2 regions of the Paenarthrobacter sp. JL.01a genome follow, and region 1 is predicted to be linked to the other one. Evidence: predicted binding sites of a transcription regulator. Region 1 holds the regulator's gene; the other holds the start of a gene.
What was found. The regulator HrcA, encoded in region 1, represses chaperone genes, less so after heat shock. The targets are predictions, from matches to a motif close to TTNGCACTCGNNNNNNNCGAGTGCNAA.
Positions count from the first base shown of each region.

Region 2: N5P29_RS09465 (Hsp20/alpha crystallin family protein) is a predicted target of HrcA. The motif match lies at 3,628-3,654, and genes of this name have one in related genera.

Region 1 covers NZ_CP104877.1:2,426,890-2,434,396, reverse strand. Annotated here, with positions in the region: gene lepA (translation elongation factor 4) at 65-1,918, shown strand; gene hemW (radical SAM family heme chaperone HemW) at 1,919-3,148, shown strand; gene N5P29_RS11440 (DUF4870 domain-containing protein) at 3,195-3,608, opposite strand; gene N5P29_RS11435 (DUF3097 domain-containing protein) at 3,728-4,579, opposite strand; gene hrcA (heat-inducible transcriptional repressor HrcA) at 4,810-5,817, shown strand; gene dnaJ (molecular chaperone DnaJ) at 5,868-6,995, shown strand; gene N5P29_RS11420 (16S rRNA (uracil(1498)-N(3))-methyltransferase) at 6,998-7,507, shown strand, end outside.
Region 2 covers NZ_CP104877.1:1,987,619-1,995,125, reverse strand. Annotated here, with positions in the region: gene N5P29_RS09480 (HAD-IC family P-type ATPase) at 1-933, shown strand, start outside; gene N5P29_RS09475 (HAD-IC family P-type ATPase) at 930-2,228, shown strand; gene N5P29_RS09470 (zinc-dependent alcohol dehydrogenase family protein) at 2,252-3,250, shown strand; gene N5P29_RS09465 (Hsp20/alpha crystallin family protein) at 3,713-4,135, shown strand; gene N5P29_RS09460 (6-phosphofructokinase) at 4,200-5,225, opposite strand; gene N5P29_RS09455 (HAD-IA family hydrolase) at 5,222-7,507, opposite strand, start outside.

The DNA.
Region 1 (7,507 bases):
GTTCGGGCTGGCTTGTGCCCAGTTCCATGATTTGCCGTGTGAGTGTCGACAGTAAGGATCCTGCGTGTCTCCCATGGCCCGCACCGCACCGGTGCCCGCCGCAACAGATCCGGCCATCATCCGGAACTTCTGCATCATTGCCCACATTGACCACGGTAAGTCCACCTTGGCCGACCGCATGCTGCAGTTCACCGGCGTCGTTCAGCAACGCGACATGAAGGCCCAGTATCTGGACCGCATGGACATCGAACGTGAGCGCGGCATCACCATCAAGTCCCAGGCTGTTCGCATGCCGTGGGAACTCGATGGCACCAGCTACGCCCTGAACATGATCGACACTCCAGGTCACGTGGACTTCACGTACGAGGTCTCCCGGTCCTTGGCAGCCTGCGAGGGCGCGATCCTGCTGGTGGACGCGGCACAGGGCATCGAAGCCCAAACCTTGGCCAACCTCTACCTGGCGATGGAAAACAACCTCACCATCATTCCAGTGCTGAACAAGATCGACCTCCCTGCGGCGCAACCCGAGAAGTACGCGGCTGAGCTTGCCAACCTTATCGGTGGAGACCCGGAGGATGTCCTCAAGGTTTCCGGTAAAACCGGCGTTGGCGTCGAAGCGCTGCTGGATAAGATCGTCCGCGACCTCCCGGCACCTGTTGGCAATCCCGACGCCCCCGCGCGTGCCATGATCTTTGACTCGGTCTACGACACCTACCGTGGCGTGGTCACCTACGTCCGTGTGGTGGATGGCAAGCTGCATCCACGCGAACGCATCCAAATGATGTCAACCCGCGCGACGCACGAACTCCTTGAAATCGGCGTGAGCTCACCGGAGCCCACCCCGTCCAAGGGCCTGGGCGTTGGCGAGGTGGGATACCTCATCACCGGCGTGAAGGATGTCCGCCAGTCCAAGGTTGGCGATACCGTCACCAACCAAGCCAAGCCGGCCTCTGAATCTCTCAGTGGTTATGCCGACGCGAAGCCCATGGTCTTCTCCGGCCTCTACCCCCTGGACGGCACGGACTATCCGGTGCTCCGTGATGCATTGGAAAAGCTGATGCTCAACGACGCCGCCCTGGTCTATGAGCCTGAAACCTCGGCTGCGCTGGGCTTCGGGTTCCGTGTGGGCTTCCTTGGATTGCTGCACCTTGAAATCACCCGCGAGCGTTTGGAACGCGAGTACAACCTCGACCTCATTTCCACTGCCCCCAACGTGGAGTACGAGGTCACCCTGGAAGACAAGCGGGTTGTCCACGTCACCAACCCCAGTGAGTACCCCACAGGCAAGATCGCCGAAGTCCGCGAGCCCATGGTCTCCGCTACCGTCCTTGCGCCCAACGAGTTCGTCGGTGCCATCATGGAGCTGTGCCAGAGCCGTCGTGGTCAGATGAAGGGCATGGACTACCTGTCCGAGGACCGCGTTGAACTCCGTTACTGGATCCCGCTGGCCGAAATTGTGTTCGACTTCTTCGATCTCCTGAAGTCCAAGACGCGCGGCTACGCCTCGCTGGACTGGAAGGCCGACGGCGAGCAAGTGGCCGACCTCGTCAAGGTCGACATCCTGCTCCAGGGCGAACAGGTGGACGCGTTCAGCGCCATCACGCACCGTGACAAGGCCTACGCCTATGGTGTGATGATGACCGGGAAGCTCCGCGAACTGATTCCACGGCAGCAGTTCGAGGTGCCCATCCAGGCTGCCATCGGCTCCCGCATCATTGCCCGGGAGAGCATCCGGGCCATCCGCAAGGACGTTCTTGCCAAGTGCTACGGCGGTGACATCACCCGTAAGCGCAAGCTGCTCGAAAAGCAGAAAGAAGGCAAGAAGCGCATGAAGATGGTTGGCCGCGTTGAGGTGCCCCAAGAGGCCTTCATCGCAGCGCTGACCACGGACGAGTCAAAGGACAAGGCCAAGAAGTAAATGCCCAGCGTCCTACCTTTGGGCGATCCGGCACCTGCGGACGGCATTTTGCCGCCGCAGGTGCTGGACGGCGTCGAGCAGCGCAAATTCGGCCTCTATGTGCACATCCCGTTCTGTGCCGTGCGCTGTGGTTATTGCGATTTCAACACCTATACCGCGACCGAGCTCGGCGGCGGAGCGTCACAGGATGCCTACGCATCGACGGCGGTCTCCGAACTCGGATTCGCGGCTGCGGCCCTAGATGCCTCGGGCCTCCCGCGTCGGCCCCTCAGCACCGTATTCTTCGGAGGCGGCACGCCAACCCTCCTGCCCGCGGAAGATTTGGCACAGATCCTGCGTGCCGCCGTCGGGCATTGGGGCCTTGAGCCCGGCGCTGAGATAACCACCGAAGCGAATCCTGATTCCGTAACACCCGAATCCCTGAAGATCCTTGCGGATGCAGGTTTCACGAGGGTGTCATTTGGCATGCAGTCGGCGGTTCCCCACGTGTTGAAGGTGCTTGACCGCACACACACGCCCAGCCGGGTTCCCTTGGTGGTTCAATGGGCCCGCGAGGCAGGCCTGGCCGTCAGCTTGGACTTGATCTACGGGACCCCGGGGGAGTCCATGGAGGATTGGGAGCTCTCGCTCAAGACGGCCCTGTCCTACGAGCCCGATCACATCAGCGCTTACGCGCTGATCGTAGAGGACGGCACCAAGCTTGCGGCGCAGATCAGGCGCGGCCAAGTGCCCGGAATCGACGACGACGACCACGCCGCCAAATACGAACTGGCGGATCAAATGATCTCAGCGGCAGGCCTGGACTGGTACGAGGTCAGCAACTGGGCCCGGACCCCGGAACAAGCCTGCAGGCACAATCTGGCCTATTGGCGCGGAGATGATTGGTGGGGGATCGGCCCGGGTGCGCATTCGCATGTTGGCGGCGTCCGTTGGTGGAACGTCAAACACCCCACGGCCTATGCGTCACGATTGGGCGCTGGAACTTCGCCTGCTGCTGGGCGCGAAACCCTGGACCCCGGAACCCGCGAAGTCGAGCGGATCATGCTGGAGGCACGCCTGGGAACGGGTCTTGCCGTAGACGCCCTCGATGCTGTGGGTCGCCATGCCATGGCGGGCCTTATCGCCGACGGCCTGGTTGATCCTGTTCAGGCGTTCAAGGGCCGGCTGATTCTGACGCTGAAGGGCCGTCTTCTGGCCGATGCGGTAGTCCGAAGGATCCTGCCGGACTGAACCGGCTAAGCCAGCAGCGGAACTCCTGCGTCCTGAGCCGGGAGCTTTACTTGATCCAGCGCAGGTTGAAGCGGTAGCGGTGCGGCTGACCGTGGTTGACCCTGATACCGGCTGAGACGGAGAAGCAGGTCAGCGCTACCCAGATGCCCGTGGCGATGACTGCAAAGATATTGCCCACCACCGGCAGCAGCACCAGGATGTTCGCGAGCACGGCGGCAATGGTGGGAGGCAGCGTGAAATTCAGCGCTTCCTTGGATTCCTGTGCTGTGAACGGCCCACGGTCGCGGAAAATCAAGTAGATCAAAAGAGCCGGCAGGCATCCGAGGATGCCGCCGAAGTGTGCCAAAGTGGCCCACTGCCGGTCCTCACTGGCCGTCAGCGGGAGTGCGTTGGCAGGCGCGCCGTGATACTGGGGCCGGCCTGCGGCACTGCCCGGTTCTTCAGGAGCGTTATCTGCCACGGTGTCTTCCCTTTGCTGTAAAGATGCTGCGGTGTTGCTGTCCAAGAATACCGGCCCGCACGTCCTTCCCGGGACCAACGCCCCGCAAACGGTCAGATCGTCGAGTGCTGGGCGGCAGATCAGGGGACGGTCAGGAAGTCGATGACTTCTTCCACTCGGCCGAGCAACGATGGCTCAAGGTCCGCGTAGCTGCGCACCGCACCGAGGAGCCGCTGCCAGCCCAAACCTATGTCCTCGGCGCTCTCATGGGGCCACCCGAAGGCGGTGAGAATACCGGTCTTCCAATCCGTCCCGCGGGCCACGGCCGGCCATTGCTCAATGCCCAGCACCTTGGGCCGGATTGCCTGCCACACGTCCACGTAGGGGTGTCCGACGATCAAGACATTCCCGGCAGCCCCGGGGACTGTCATGGCTTCGGCTGCGATCCGGGATTCCTTGGAGCCCTGAACCAGGTGGTCCACCAGGATACCGAGCCGGCGGTCGGGTCCGGGGCGGAAAGCGGCGATGGCGGATTTAAGGTCGTCCACGCCATGGAGGGGTTCGACCACGATTCCCTCAACCCGGAGATCGTCACCCCAGACTTTCTCGACCAGTTCGGCGTCGTGTTTGCCTTCAACCCAGATCCGGCTGGCCTTGGCTACCTGTGCCCGCTGTCCCTGGACCTTCACCGAGCCAGAGGCTGTCCGTCCCGCCGGAACTGCTGAAGCAGGCGGGCGGGCGGCTGGAGGCATCAACCGGATGGGTTGTCCTTCGAGGAGGAATCCATAGCCGAGTTGGAATGACTTGGTCTTGCCACGCCTGTCCTCCAGGGCCACGATGTGCATGCCACCCGTCTTCTCAACCCGGGTGACTTCGCCCACCCACCCCGACTGGACGTCCTCCAGGACCATTCCTCGTTGTACCGGGACCTCGGGGAGTTGGCGTTTGGCCGGAGCCGATAGATCCTGCGGGCCCCAATTGTCGAAAGCCAAGGAATTCCTACCTCTGTGCTGATATGCGTAAGGACGGGCAACAGCTGCGATCAAGCTGCACTGGCTCGCCGTCCTGGATACTGTCCGCGGACGGTTTCAATGCTAACAACGCGGTAGCTCATACTAGACTTGTTAGCACTTGGGCATGTTGAGTGCTAAGTGTGGTGACCCGTCGGAGGTCACGCGGGGACGGTCCCAAAGGACCATGGCAATTGTCAGGAGGTGGAGCAATGAGTGAGCCACGCAAGCTCGAAGTGCTGCGTGCCATCGTTGAGGATTATGTGCATTCCCGGGAGCCTGTGGGATCCAAGGCCCTCGTCGAGCGGCATCACTTGGGTGTTTCCAGCGCCACCATCCGCAATGACATGGCTGTCCTGGAAGAGGAAGGCCTCATTGCGGCCCCTCATACCAGCGCGGGCCGGATTCCTACCGACAAGGGCTATCGCCTCTTCGTTGACCGCATCTCCCAGGTCAAGCCGTTGTCCGCGGCCGAGCGCCGGGCCATCCATTCACTGCTGGAGGGCCCTGACGACGTCGATGACATCCTTGAGCGCACCGTCAGGCTCCTTTCCCAGCTGACCAATCAGGTCGCCGTCGTCCAGTACCCGCACTCGCACCGCGCATTGGTCCGCCACGCGGAGTTCGTCCTGCTGGCACCCAAGCAGGTGCTTGTTGTCCTGATCGCAGACACCGGGAGTGTCGTGCAGAAGGTCATCGACACAGGCGTGGATGTGAGCAACGAGGCATTGATGTTGTTGAGGTCCCGTTTCCTTGGCAGCATCGCCGGCACCCAGCTGGCCCTCCTGCCGCAGGTACTTCCCTCAGTGGTTGCGCTCTGTCCGCCCGACCTTCGGGCCCTCGCGCAAACGCTCGCCAACGGACTGGAATCGTTGAGCGACACCAGCCGTGAAGAGCGCATCCTTATGGCCGGTACGGCCAACCTCGCACGGTCCAACGTCGATTTCCCGTTGAGCATCGGGCCTGTGCTGGAAGCACTTGAGGAACAAGTTGTCATGCTCCGGTTGTTGTCGGACATGGGAGACGATCCTCGAGGCGTCACGGTCAGCATTGGCCGGGAGAATCCGTACGACGGCCTTGCCGAGGCATCTGTCGTGGCCACGGGCTACGGATCAGGTGCCAAGGTGGGCATTCTGGGACCGACCCGCATGGACTATCCGACCACCATGGCGGCAGTACGCGCCGTGGCCCGTTACCTTTCCCGCATTCTCGGCGGCTGAAAACCGGCCCGAGGAAAAATCCGCAGTACAACCAGGAAGAGATACCGACTTTGAGCAGCCACTATGACGTTTTGGGAGTCTCGCCGGAAGCCACCGGGGAAGAGATCAAAAAGGCGTACCGCAAGCTGGCACGGAAACTCCACCCGGACGTAAACCCCGGTGAAGATGTAGCGGAGCAGTTCAAGGCCGTGACCCACGCTTACGAAGTGTTGTCAGATCCCCAGAAACGCCGCGTCTATGACGCCACGGGCAATGAAAACGGAACGGACAACGGATTCGGTGGCGGGTACGCAGGACAGGGCTTCGCCTTCCAGGACATCTTCGACACGTTCTTTGGCGGTGGGGGAGGCCACGGAGGACCTGCCTCCCGCGTCCGGCGCGGCCAGGACGCCCTCATCAGTGTCCGGATCGACCTCAAGGACGCGGTGTTCGGCGTCAACAAGAAGCTTGAAGTCGATACAGCCGTGGTCTGCCCAACGTGTGATGGCAGCTGCTGCCGTCCAGGCACCCACCCCGAACGCTGCGACATTTGCGGCGGCAGCGGCCAGGTCCAGCGCGCAGTGCGCTCCATCCTCGGCCAGGTCATGACCACCGCGCCCTGCGGAACCTGTGAAGGATTCGGCACCGTTATCAAGGATCCCTGCAACGAGTGCAGCGGCCAGGGCCGCATCCGGAGCCGCCGTTCGTTGACCATCAAGGTTCCGGCAGGCGTCGCCACCGGCACGCGGATCCAGCTGTCCGGACAGGGCGAAGCAGGCCCGGCTGGTGGGCCGGCCGGCGATCTCTACGTGGAGATCCGGGTGAACAACGATTCCATGTTCGTTCGTGAAGGTGATGACCTCCACGCCACCTTGAGCGTGCCCATGACGGCGGCAGCTCTGGGCACGGACCTGGAGCTCGACACCTTCGACGGCGCGCAAGGCATCGAGGTGAAGGCAGGCACGCAGTCCGGAGAGATCATCACCCTGCGCGGTCTCGGCGTCACCCATCTCCGGGGCTACGGCCGGGGCGACCTCAAGGTGCACCTGCACGTCGAGACGCCCACCAAACTTGACCATGCCCAGGAAGAACTGCTGCAGCAGCTCGCCAAGCTTCGGGGTGAGCAATTCACCGAGGGCAAGCTTCTGGCCAGCGGTGGAATGTTCGCAAAGCTCCGGGACAAGCTCGGTAACCTGTAGCGGTGAGCAATCCCGTCTTCTTCGCGCCCGCCGGCAGCCTTGACCAGCTGCACTCCGGTGCCGAATTCATCCTGGAGGGTTCCGAAGCGCGCCACGCCGTAACGGTCAAGCGCCTTGCCGTCGGTGAGTCAGTTGACATCGCCGACGGCGCAGGCGCCCGGCTCACCGGGACCGTTGCCGACGTCGGAGCCGGCACCTTGACGGTGACGGTGGCGGACGTCGTCTTCGAAGAGCAGCCCCATGTGCGTTTGGTTCTGGTGCAGGCCTTGGCCAAGGGCGATCGCGATGAGCTGGCCATCGAGACGGCCACTGAACTCGGAATCGATGCCGTGGTTCCCTGGCAGTCGGAACGTTCGATCGTGCGCTGGAAGGGTGACCGGGCAGCGAAAGCGCATGCCAAGTGGGAGTCCGTGGTTACCGCTGCCGCCAAGCAGGCGCGGAGGTCCTGGATACCTTCGGTCCGCCCGATTGTGGACTCGAACGGACTGGCCAAAGCCGTTGCGGAAGCTGAC
Region 2 (7,507 bases), 440 kb from region 1:
GCCGCGGTTGGAAACATCATCATCGGAGTGGCCCAGGAGTGCCGGGCCAAACGGACTCTGGACAGCTTGGCGATCCTGCATGCTGCACCGGCGACCGTGATTCGGGACGGGTCAGAGCAGGTGATCCCCGGCCGCGACATTGTGCAAGATGACCTGGTGGTCCTGGGCTCCGGCGACCAGCTGTGGGCGGACGCCGTCCTCCTTGGCCATGGAAGCCTGGAAGTGGATGAATCGCTGCTGACGGGAGAATCGGAACCCGTGCACAAGCGCAGCGGCGAGCCCCTGCTGTCGGGGTCCTTGGTGGTTTCCGGTTCGGGGTTCGCCCGGGTTACGACGGTGGGTCTGGGGACCTTTGCCCAACGTATCGCAGCGGAAGCCAAACGCTTCTCACTTGTCAACTCCGACATACGCGCCGGAATCAACAAGGTCTTGAAAGTCATTGCATGGCTTGTCCTTCCCCTTTCAGGGTTGGTTCTCAATTCACAGATGGTGCAGCACGGCGGCTGGAATCCGGCTTTTGCGTCCGGCGACTGGAAGCAAGGCGTGGTGCCTGCCGTCGCCAGCACCATCGCGATGATCCCCTTGGGATTGGTCCTGTTGACGAGCGTGGCGTTCGCCGTGGGGGCCATCCGGCTCGCGGGCCTGCGAGTCCTTGTCCAAGAGCTCGCCGCTGTAGAAGTCCTGGCGAGGGTTGACGTCCTATGCCTTGATAAGACCGGGACGTTGACCGACGGCCGTATGGTTTTTGACGCGGTTCATATGCTGGCCCCGGAGGAAGAATATCCGGATTGGCGCGACGCCTTGGAATCCTTTGGCACAACCGAACGCACAAATGCCACAACCCAAGCCTTGGGCAAGGCCTTTCCATCGCGAAGCGTGCAACACCTTTCACCTCAGTACCTTTTGATCCTGCGCGGCGCTGGAGCTCCGTGACGCTTTCCGGCAGTTCGGGCCTACCCCGGACATGGCTGCTGGGCGCTCCCGAGGTTGTTCTTGGCATGGCGGAAGAGGCGCCGGTATACCGTGAGCTCGCCAACAGGTTGGCATCATCCGGTTTCCGGACTCTGGCTTTGGCACTGGCCGGAGGGAAGGACGTAGACGTTGCCGCCGGGGTTCCGTCTCCCCCCGGCGCATCGCCGGTCCTGCTGGTTACGTTCCGGGAATCGGTGCGGTCAGATGCCGCTTCAACGCTGGACTACTTCCGCCAGCAAGGCGTACAGATCAAGATCTTCTCCGGCGACGATCCCCGCACAGTGGGACTCCTTGCCGGAAGGCTTGGACTCGCCGGGCTCCCTGCCTGTGACGCCACCAACCTCCCTGAGGCTCCGGAAGCCTTGGCATCCTGCGTCCAGGACAATGCCGTCTTCGGCCGCGTCGGTCCGCAACAGAAGAAGGAGCTGGTCCAGGCCCTTCAAAGGAAGGGGCATACCGTTGCCATGACGGGAGACGGCGTCAATGACATCCCCGCGCTCAAGATCGCTGATCTGGGCATCGCGATGGACAGTGCCGCCCCGGCAACGAAGGCGGTAGCACGCATGGTTCTACTTGATGGCCGGTTCAGCCGCCTGCCGGGGATCGTGGCCGAGGGCCGGAGGGCCATCAACAACATGGAACGGGTCTCGATGCTTTTCCTCAGCAAGACGGCCTACGCCACTGTCCTGGCCTTGGCCTGCGGTATTTTGCTGCAGCCCTACCCATTCCTCCCCCGCCAGCTGTCTGCAGTGGATGGCCTCACCATCGGGTTGCCGGCATTCTTCCTGGCGCTCCTTCCCAGCAGCCGCCGTTACCTCCCGGGCTTTCTCGGACGCTCCCTGTCTTTCGCTGTCCCCGCAGGAATCATCACGGCCACAGCCATTCTTGGGGTCAACACCTATGCGTCCCTCAGCGGCGGGTACAGCCTTCTGACAATCCGCTCGGCCACCACCATTGCCCTGACCATCATTGGATCGTGGATCCTGGCTGTGACCGCCCGGCCCCTGAACGCAGCGAAGGTGCTGGTCCTGGCAGGAAGTTATGCGGGAATGGCGGCGGTGATGGGACTTGGGTTTCTGCGTGACTTCTTCCTGCTCGAGTGGCCTCCACCTGACCTGCTGTTGGTTTCAGTCCTGACAGCGCTGGTGGCAGTTGCCGCCGTCGAACTTCTGGGACGCCGCGTGGCCTTTGGAAGACACGGCGCGGACGTGACTTTCGCCTCTGGAAGACCGGCAGGGTCCGTGGAAGCCTCCTGATATCCGACGACGGAGGAAGAGTCATGCGCGCATGGTGGGTCAGTGAGCCGGGGAAGATTGAAGGCAGGCCCTTGAAGATGGGCCGACGGGAGGACCCGAAACCCGGTCCCGGGGAGGTGCTTCTTCGGGTTGACGTATGTGGCGTCTGCCGCACGGACCTCCACCTTGCCGAGGGCGATCTTCCCCCTCGGCACGCGAACGTGGTCCCCGGCCACGAAGCCGTCGGGACAGTGATTGAAAGTTTCAACGGAGGCCGTTTCTCTCCCGGAGACAGAATCGGCGTCGCGTGGCTCGGAGAAACCTGCGAGAGATGTCCATATTGCCGGCGCGGCCAGGAAAACCTCTGCATAGCGCCAACATTCACCGGGTGGGACCGGGACGGCGGCTTCGCTGAACTTATGACGGTGAATGAGGATTTCGCCTACGCTTTGCCGGACAGGTTCACCGATGAACAGGCTGCGCCGCTTCTGTGTTCAGGGATCATCGGGTACAGGGCGTTGGAAAGGGCTGCCCTGCCGTCTGGAGGTCGGCTGGGCATCTATGGTTTTGGCGGGTCCGCGCACCTGACCGCTCAAGTCGCCATCAGCCAAGGTGCATCCGTCTATGTCATGACACGTTCCGGACCTGCCCGGGAACTGGCATTGAGCCTCGGAGCGGTGTACGCAGGCGACGCCTACGACATGCCGCCCGTTTACCTGGACTCAGCCATCCTCTTTGCTCCCGTGGGCGATCTGGTCCCGGTCGCGCTCCGGGCCTTGGATCGCGGAGGAACGCTGGCCATTGCCGGCATTCACCTCACCGACATCCCGTCCCTCAACTATGAAAATGAACTGTTCCATGAGCGGCAGATCCGCAGCGTCACTGCCAACACCCGGGCCGACGGCACTGCTTTCCTGGCGCTGGCAGCAGTGATCGGCCTGGCTCCAACCGTCACTGCCTATGACTTCACGGAAGCGGACCGGGCGCTGGAGGACCTGGCCAAGGACAGAGTCACAGGAGCTGCTGTGCTGAAGATCCACTGACCGGCTCCCCTGCCCACGCCGAAGCGGCACGGGCCATGGCCTGAGGCCTCGTTGAACAGGGGCAATTTCAGCTTTGAGGCCCGGGATCATCCTTACCCAAACGGCGCTCCAACTCCTCCTCGGCGGCCTCGCGGCGTTGGCCCAAGCGAAGCATCCTTTGCACTAAAGGACTCCCCTGCAGGGGGAGGCCTGTTCCCCGCTTCCGGGCTCGTCTTCTCCCCTCACCGTCGTTCGGACGTTGAGCCTCCGGCTCCGGGTTGACCCGTCCACTCATGACTGACTCCTCCCTGCACCAAGCAGTTCCCGCGGGCATATCCCCATCCTGTTGCACTCCTCCATGCCGTGTAAGGGCCGGAAGACCCCGCAAGGGCGGGGACTTTGGACTCTGGAAGCGCCGGTGCCAAAGCGAAAAGCTGTGACTGCCGGGAAAGGTTCCGCGGCGAACAAGAAATGGAGGCCGGCATGACAGAGCTGACAAAGTGGCTTGATTCGCGTCGCTCACCGATGGAGCTGATCGAGAGATTGTTCGACGGCGACAGCAGTGTCGGGGGGATCAAAGTTGAGGAAATGGTTGACGGTAATACGCTGGTGGTCCGTGCTGAACTGCCCGGCATCGACCCGGAAAAAGATGCGGAAATCACCATTTCCGACGGCGGTCTGACCATCCGGGCCGAGCGACAGGAAAAGACCGAGCACAAGGAGAAGGACAGCTACCGCTCGGAATTCCGGTACGGCTCCTTCGCCCGCCGGATACCTTTGCCCGACGGGGTGAAGGAAGGAGATGTGACCGCTTCCTACAAGGATGGTGTCCTCGAGGTTCGGGCACCTATCCCGGAAAAGGCGGCGGCAGCCTCCCCCTCAAAGGTCCAGATCACCAGGAGTTGAGTATTTGCCGCGGGGCAGGTGCCGATGAAGGGGCGCCTGCCCGCGTTATCTTGCGGCTGCCGGGTCAGCCGAACAGCGCTTCAGCCTCCAGATACCGGTCCTCCGGGACGGTGTGCAGTTCACCAATTGCGGCGGCAAGGTCAACAGTGGTGATATCCGTGCCCCGCAAGGAAACCATGACACCCCACTCCCCGGCGGCTGCTGCACGGACAGCCGCCATCCCCAACCGGGTTGCCAAGACCCTGTCGAATGCTGTGGGTGCTCCACCACGCTGGATGTGTCCCAGGACTGTGGCTCTGCATTCGATGCCCGTCAGTTCGTGAAGCTGCTCCTCCAGGAGGAAACCAATGCCGCCCAAACGCTGACGGCCAAACGTATCGAGTCCGCGCGGGGAGTACGGGGCATCTTGGCCAGAGGGAACGTAGGCCTCTGCCACCACGACCAAGGGCGCCCTTCCCCGGTCCCTGGCTGACAGGACCCAAGCCGCCGCCTGCGCCAGGCTCGCCCGGCGTTCGGGAATCAAAATGGCATGCGCTCCAGCGGCCATGCCTGCGTGCAAGGCGATCCAGCCGGCATTGCGCCCCATGACCTCGGCAATCATGCACCTGTGGTGGGACTCTCCGGTGGTCCGCAGCCGATCGATCGCTTCGGTTGCCGTCTGCACAGCAGTATCAAACCCGAAGGTGTAGTCCGTTGCACTGAGATCGTTATCGATGGTCTTAGGGACGCCCACAATCTTGCCGCCGGCCTCTCCCAGGATCCAGGCAGCAGCAAGGGTGCCTTCTCCGCCCACCGCAATCAGACCATCCACGTGCCGGCGTTCCAGGGACGCGATCACCGCCGGCACTCCCCCTGGCGTGATGGGATTAGTCCGTGATGTTCCCAACATTGTTCCGCCCAGGCGCGACATACCCCTGACCGATTCAATCGTTAGGGGAACGGCGTTGTTGTTGAGCACGCCGCTCCAACCGTCAAGGAAACCCACAAAGCCATAATGCCCGGCGCGAACCCCGGCCAGGACTGCTCCCCGGATCACGGCATTAACGCCGGGACAGTCGCCGCCGCTGGTCAGAATGCCCAAGGTCTTCACGGCGAACCTGCCTGCGAGCGCGGGCGCAGCTTGAAACTTCGGCTCTCACCGGCCGGCAGCATCAGCGTCTGGTCATGGACTTGGATACGGAGCGGAGGAGCGCTGCCCGGCGATGAGGTGACCCGGATCCTGTCCGTCCCCAGAGTGACGTCCAGCCAATGTCCCTTCGCCTTCACAGAAAAGGACAGTGCGTTGAGTCCGTGCGGCAGGTTGGGTGTAAAGGTGATGCCGGAACGGTCCATTCGCAGCCCGGCGAAAGTTCTCTGTATGACGTCCACCGTCCCCGCCATTGCACCGAGATGAATACCGGATTTGGTAGTACCGTGCTGGGTATCGTCCAGGTCCGCGTCCAGTGCCTCGCGGTAGCTTTCCCAGGCCCGGTCCGGGTCCACGGCGGCCAGGACGGAGGCGTGCGCCACCCTGCTGAGTGTTGAGCCGTGGGCTGTCCTGGCGAGGTAGTACTCAACGGTCCGCGCAAGCTGTGCCTCTGTCATTCGGTAACCCAATTGGTCAAGCACCGTGATGAGGCCTGAACAACCAAACAGATAGGGCAACATGAGAACGTCCGCCTGCTTGGCGAGCTTATAGCGGTTTACGTCATCGCCTTCCGCCCCCAGGATGAGGTCCAGGCGTTCTATGTTGTCGTACTCTTGCCGGTAGCCATCCCAGTCCAGCTCCTGCAACCGTTCATAGCCCTCGAACTGGCTGATCAATCCGTCGTTATTGAACGGGACATACATGGCCCGTGACAGCCTGCGCCAGTGTGCCCGCTCGCGTTTGCTGACGCCAGTTCTGTCCAGAAGCTCGTTCACTTCATGGCCGGAGAACATTGCAGTGGTTTCCGCGGCCTTGCCACATACCCACGCTGCCATGACGTTCGTGTACGCGTTGTCGTCCAGGCCAGGCCCATCCTGTCCGGGCAACCAGGTGTGGTATTCATCCGGTCCCACTACGCCCCGGATGTGATAACGGCGATGGCTGGGGTCATAGACGGCCAGGGAGGCAAAGCAGCGGGCGATCTCGACCAGGAGTTCAGCACCATGGCACAGAAACCAGGAGACATCGTTCGTGGCTTCGAAGTATTGCCATGCGTTGAACGCCACTGCGAGTCCGGCGTGGACTTGTAGGTGTGAATAATCGGGAACCCATTGCCCTGAGCGCGGGTTATAGAGCCAATTCGGTGTCTCTTCCGTACCGTCACTGCCGCTCTGCCAAGGGAACAGCGCACCGGCCAAGCCCTTTGCGACGGCGGCCCGGCGCGCGGCAGGCAGCCGCCGCCAACGGTAGTCCAGGAGGGCCTTGGAGATTTCCGGTATGCGCGTGTTCAGGACCGGGAGGACAAACAGCTCATCCCAAAATACGTGCCCGCGATATCCCTCGCCGTGCAGCCCTCGCGCCGGAACCCCGACGTCGAGTTCGGTTGTGTGTGGAGTCAGGGTCTGCAGGAGATGGAACAAATGCAGGTTCAACACGAGCTGAACCTGCACAGGCGCGTCAAGCTCCACCCTGAAGGGCAGGAGGACCCGCCGCCAGGAAGCTTTGTGAAGGCGCAGCAGCTCCTCGAAGTCACCTCCGGATCCGCTCAAGGCAGCGGCAGCGGAACTGCTGGCCGAGGAGGTCGCACGGTCCTTGGAAGTCGCCACCGCGATGATCCGATCCACCGTGACCGGGCTTTCCTCCGAGGACCGGGCCTGGAAGCTACGGAAGTGCAAACCCTCCCGGCTTTCCATTACGCCAACGGATCCTGGCACATCAACCGTAGCCGCCATGGCCACGCGAACCTGGCTCTGGGTAGTCTCCACCTCTACAGCCAGGACCGGGGCGGTTGCCTGCGATCCAGGGACGGTCCTGTCGATCAAATGGACCTGGGAATCAAGAGGGGGTTCGGGCAGGTTGCTGTTGCGTACGAGGCAATTGATACCAGCGGTGATATGGATGTCCCCGCTCCAATCACGGGGTGTCAATCGCGTTCTGATAGCAAGGATGTGCGGGGATTCCATGGATACGAACCTGGTTTCTTCAAGTTGCAGGTGTCTCCCGTCGGGTGCTTGAAGCAGCAGATGCCGGCTCAGGACGGCCTTTTCCATGTTGAGGACCCGCCGTTCGTGCAATATCTCCAGACCGCCCCCGGACCACCAGGGTGCCCCATCCAAGCGCAGGTCCAAGGGAAGGCAGTCCGGAAGGTTGACCAGGTGCTCTTCCACCACTGCTTCCTCGCCGATCGTGGATTGGACCCTGTTATACAGTCCGGCAAGGTACATTCCGGCGTATCGGGTGGTCCT